Regions from separate parts of the Paenibacillus sp. J31R109 genome, predicted to be linked through region 2. Evidence: a T-box and tRNA genes for the amino acid it is inferred to sense, from the RefSeq annotation. Region 2 holds a T-box; the other holds one or more tRNA genes.
The links. A T-box is a leader RNA that pairs with one kind of tRNA and senses whether it is charged. The one in region 2 lies ahead of AC58QT_RS12235 (valine--tRNA ligase), so its partner is inferred to be a tRNA-Val.
Positions count from the first base shown of each region.

Region 1: it has a tRNA-Val gene. The T-box ahead of AC58QT_RS12235 (valine--tRNA ligase) is inferred to sense a tRNA for this amino acid. The anticodon was not compared.

Region 1 covers NZ_JCAUAR010000001.1:466,267-468,668, forward strand. The annotation lists gene AC58QT_RS02005 (HNH endonuclease) at 1-747, shown strand, start outside; gene AC58QT_RS02010 (helix-turn-helix domain-containing protein) at 812-1,060, opposite strand; tRNA gene AC58QT_RS02015 (tRNA-Val) at 1,225-1,297, opposite strand; gene AC58QT_RS02020 (hypothetical protein) at 1,657-1,851, shown strand; gene AC58QT_RS02025 (alpha/beta-type small acid-soluble spore protein) at 2,025-2,234, opposite strand.
Region 2 covers NZ_JCAUAR010000003.1:533,388-535,789, forward strand. The annotation lists gene AC58QT_RS12235 (valine--tRNA ligase) at 1-1,113, opposite strand, end outside; T-box leader at 1,169-1,430, opposite strand; gene AC58QT_RS12240 (LysM peptidoglycan-binding domain-containing protein) at 1,619-2,402, opposite strand, start outside.

The DNA of each region.
Region 1 (2,402 bases), on a different contig from region 2:
GGGAAGAAGAGCAAATCAATAATTCGTTTAAATGAGAGTAAATTTAAGGGGGCATATTCATATCTAAGCTATAACGAGGATAAAAATGAACTTAGCCTCGAACCGCTAAAGCAGATTGGATTCAAGAAAGATTACTTACAAAATTTTGATTTTTTCTTGTTTCCTGATATACCCACTATATCGCAGCTAAAGTCATTAGGGTATAAATTAGAGTATGAAAATTCTATAATAATACTTGGCTGTACACAAGAAGAGGTGCAGCATATATTAAATCAAAAAGGATACGATTTTAAAACAACAGTTATAGACTCCGATTTCATTCAAGAATTGGATGTAGAAATTGAGCGCCAAATAGATACTGATCTACAAAGAGCTATTTCGAAAATTGCTTTTAATTATTTGTGTTATTTTGAAGGTGCAGAATATGTTATGGATAAAAACTTTAATGAGATAAGAAATTTTATCTTACATGGGGTTATTCCTAATCGACCTTACTTCAGTATGAGTGGTGATGACATATTAGGAGATGAGGGCAAGTTAGGTAAAAAGAGGGTTGGACACATTCTGAATATTGATTACGATAGAAATGGGATTTTTGTAGTTGCACAAGTTTCTTTGTATAATATTGCGAAATACTTAGTGATATTTGGAGCTATTCCACAAGGATTGTATAAAACCATAACACGAGGTCATTTCTTTAACCCATATGACGGCATGATACTTCTTCTTCAAAAAGGAAGAAAATAGACTGCATTTCACAGACCACGAAAGTAGTCTGTTTTTTATATATTTAGAAGTTTGTCTGTAGGGCTTAACGAGGTACCAAGTCATTCAAAATTTCCATTAATCGATTTTTGGCTTGTTTTTTAGCCTCTGGGGAAAATTCCGCATTATAAAGTCGTATTAGTTCTTCCTTAGGGACGTAATATCTGCCTTTGTTTTTTTGTTGTGATATCAAATTATTTCGACAATAAAAACGGACAGTTTCAATTTCACAATTTAAATACTCAGCGGCTTCCTTAGATGTGAAATAAAGCTTAATAATTTCTCCATTGCTCATGTGAATTCCCTCTCTATCTTGAAGTCTTAGATATAAGTGCTGTGCTCATTTGCAACAGATTTGCAACAAGACCTTCGAAACGCTGTCTGTACTACAAGTTTCAGCAACCTGTACTAATAAAGAAAAGCCGCATCCCATAAGGGTTTGCGGCTTTCTGTGTTATATGACCTGTAGTGGGCTCGAACCACTGACCCCTACCCTGTCAAGATAGTGCTCTCCCAGCTGAGCTAACAAGTCGTTTATGGATACAGGTAGTAATATACCAAGAAATCGTGAGATTGTCAATTGTTGGAGAGCTTACTTCCGCCAGAAAAAGAGGAGTTTTTTAAAGTTTGAATCAGCTTTTCTCTTCTTTTTGGACCGTGGAAGAAAAGCAGTAGGATCGCTTTCTGCAGTTGGTGAATCGATGGTTTTTCCGAGCAAAAGGGATCGCTCTTCTTCAGTAACACCAAGAGTTGTCATTGCACGTTGTCAGCCTTTCTGGTAATGATTATGAAGTAAATGTAACATATCTATCCGATGTTTCCTAGTATAGCTTTCTTCTTGCGTGAATTTATGGTAACTTGAGATCATTAGAGTTTGGGAGGACTAAGGTTATGACGAAACAACAGCATCGTTGGAATTTGCGTTTGAAGAGTAGTAATGTATATCTAGGAACTGTGTATTTGGGGGATCCGCTTCCGGAAGTGGAAGATGTGATTATGATTGGTGAGAAGAAATATACGATTCTTGAGCTCGGAAGTACACGAGATGCAAGTGACGTATTTGTAGAGGAAGTTAAGAAGAAATAAGGAAGTCATATAGGAAAATAACGAAGGAGCTGATCATTAATGATCAGCTCTTTCTTTTGTAAGGTCAGATCAGTCAGGGAACAATCACAGAGAATAGAAAAAAAGACTGAGGTTCACTCTAAGGAGGATCGAGTGAATCAGTCTTTTTTTGAGCTTGCTCCTACATCAAAGGATTAGCGTTTGTAGCCGCCTAAAGATTGTTCAGCCATTTGCACTAATCTTTTTGTGATGGTGCCACCGATTGAGCCAGCATCACGGGATAACAAATTACCGTTGTAACCAGAAGGGGAGAGAGGAACACCAATTTCCTGAGCGACTTCATACTTCATTTGATCTAGTGCTGCCTTTGCTTGTTGGACAACTAACGTGTTAGATCTAGCCATTCATAATCATCTCCTTTTTTATGGTACACCAGTATTATTTGAATGTTCAGAATATTTATTCGCGAAATTTTAAAAAAACGAAGAAATTTTTCATGCCAATATTTTCTATATAAAATTAGTCATAAAAATCAATAAACCCCCAACGGTTAAGTTGAGGGTGATATGTGA
Region 2 (2,402 bases):
CTGCATTTTGACGAACCATTGTGTCGATAGGTACGGCTCGATAACTGCACCACTACGCTCGCTGTGTCCAACTTGGTGAACATGTTCTTCAATTTTGATCAGAACACCTTGTTCTTTCAAATCTGCGACGATGTTTTTACGGCACTCGAAACGGTCTTGGCCTTGGTAAGGGCCTGCATTAGCGTTCATCGTTCCGGATTCATCCATAACGAGAATTTGTGGCAGGTTGTGACGCTTACCTACTTCGAAATCGTTCGGATCATGCGCAGGTGTAATTTTGACCGCCCCGCTGCCGAACTCTTTCTCAACATAGTCGTCTGCAATAATCGGAATCTCACGATTCACAATTGGAAGCAGCAATGACTTGCCAATCAAATGCTTGTAACGCTCATCCTTCGGATGAACAGCAACGGCCGTATCACCCAACATCGTCTCAGGGCGTGTTGTAGCAACAACAATGGAGCCAGAACCGTCTGTTGTTTCATATTTCAAATGGTAGAGTGCACCTTGAACTTCTTTGTACTCCACTTCAATATCCGAAAGAGCCGTACGTGCTGCCGGATCCCAGTTAATAATATAGTTACCGCGATAAATCAAACCTTTTTCAAACAAACTCACGAAAACTTCACGAACTGCTTGCGAAAGCCCTTCATCCAGTGTGAAGCGTTCCCGCGAATAATCAAGTGAAAAGCCCATTTTGGCCCATTGTTCACGAATCGTATCGGCATATAATTCTTTCCATTCCCAGACCTTCTCCAAGAACTTTTCACGCCCAAGATCATAGCGCGTTTGCCCTTGTTCGCGAAGCTTCTGTTCTACGCGGGTTTGCGTCGCAATACCTGCATGGTCAGAACCCGGAAGCCACAGCGTGTCAAAGCCCTGCATACGCTTCGTGCGGATGAGAATATCTTGCAGCGTGAAATCTAGTGCATGCCCTATGTGCAGCATACCGGTTACGTTCGGAGGCGGTATTACAATCGTGTACGTTTCCGCATCAGGACGGTTGCCTGCTTTGAAAAATTCATTCTTGATCCAGTAGTCGTACCATTTACGTTCCGCTTCTTTCGGGTCATACGTGGTAGGCATTTCTGTTTGTAATTTCGTTTCGGTCATAAGAGTACCTCCATATCTGGCTAGTTGTTATAAACACAAAAAAACCTTTCGCCCCAAAAAGGACGAAAGGTATAGCTTCCGTGGTACCACCTTCATTTCATGATACTTGCCCCATTGGCAAATAACATGACACTTAAAACAGATAACGGCTGCGACCGGAAAATGCTAATGCAGGCGAGAAACGATTACTCGGCGATTGCACTCACATTTACTGCTCCAGGGCGACTTCGATCGGATGTATCCTGAGGAACCTCTCAGCGCTGCAGTTCCACTCTCTGAAGGGCGTTCCGACTACTACTCCCTATCTTTGCAATTCCATATGTTGGTTTGAAAATGATTTACACTATATGATAACGAATATTTGCTAAACAGTCAATATTTTCGAACCGGTATAAACGTTTATTTTTTAGTATTGGTTAAAATTAGGTTCTCTATACGTCGTAACAAACATAAAGAGCCCCCAGCTGCTGTCAGCAGCCAGAGGCTCTTGCCTATGTATAGGTATTTATTTGGGCAAATAAATAACTTGACCCACGACAATATCCTGATCACCAAGTCGATTCATCAATTGAAGCTCACGCGTTGTCAGTTGATAACGCTTCGCAATGGATTCTAACGTATCCTCTTTCTGAACAATACAGAGTTTGAGCTTGCGGAACTCTTGCGATTCCGATCGGCTCTGCAGAAATAAACGTCTCCATTCTACCGGATCTATCCGCGATTCCGCCTCAAGAGCCGCTTGCGCCTCTGCTTCCGCAATCCGCTTGTCGGAAAGATACGAGCCTGCCTTAGATAATAGCGATTTGATGCCATAAGGACTAACCTCCACAGCGTCCGCTGCCTTCTTGCCAAAGGCAACTTTAAGCTCCTTTTTCTCCTCCGTTACAACGGTACTATCGGCATGCGGAGTTACTTTCAGCTCGATTTGTTCCACATCTACACCAAACGAATCATCGCCATGAGAGGTTGGCTGTGATGAAATGACAGCTGGTTCAGGTGCAGCTGCGATCAACGTTGGCGCTGGCGTCGGTAATGGTGTAGGAAGGACTGGTGCAGGCGGTGGTTGAATCACTTGTTGAATCTGCGGTTCTTGTGCAACCGGTACAGGTTCAGCTATGGGCATCGGTGCATACGGCGTAACGGGCTCGGAGCGTGGATACTCAATTTGATGAACAAAAGTAACCTCTTCTTCCTCGCGCCAGCTTTCCTGTGGCACAGAGACCATTTCTACTCCCTGCAAGGACAGAACGCCTGTTACATTCAAGCTGCGTGCCGATAATAGGTCGATA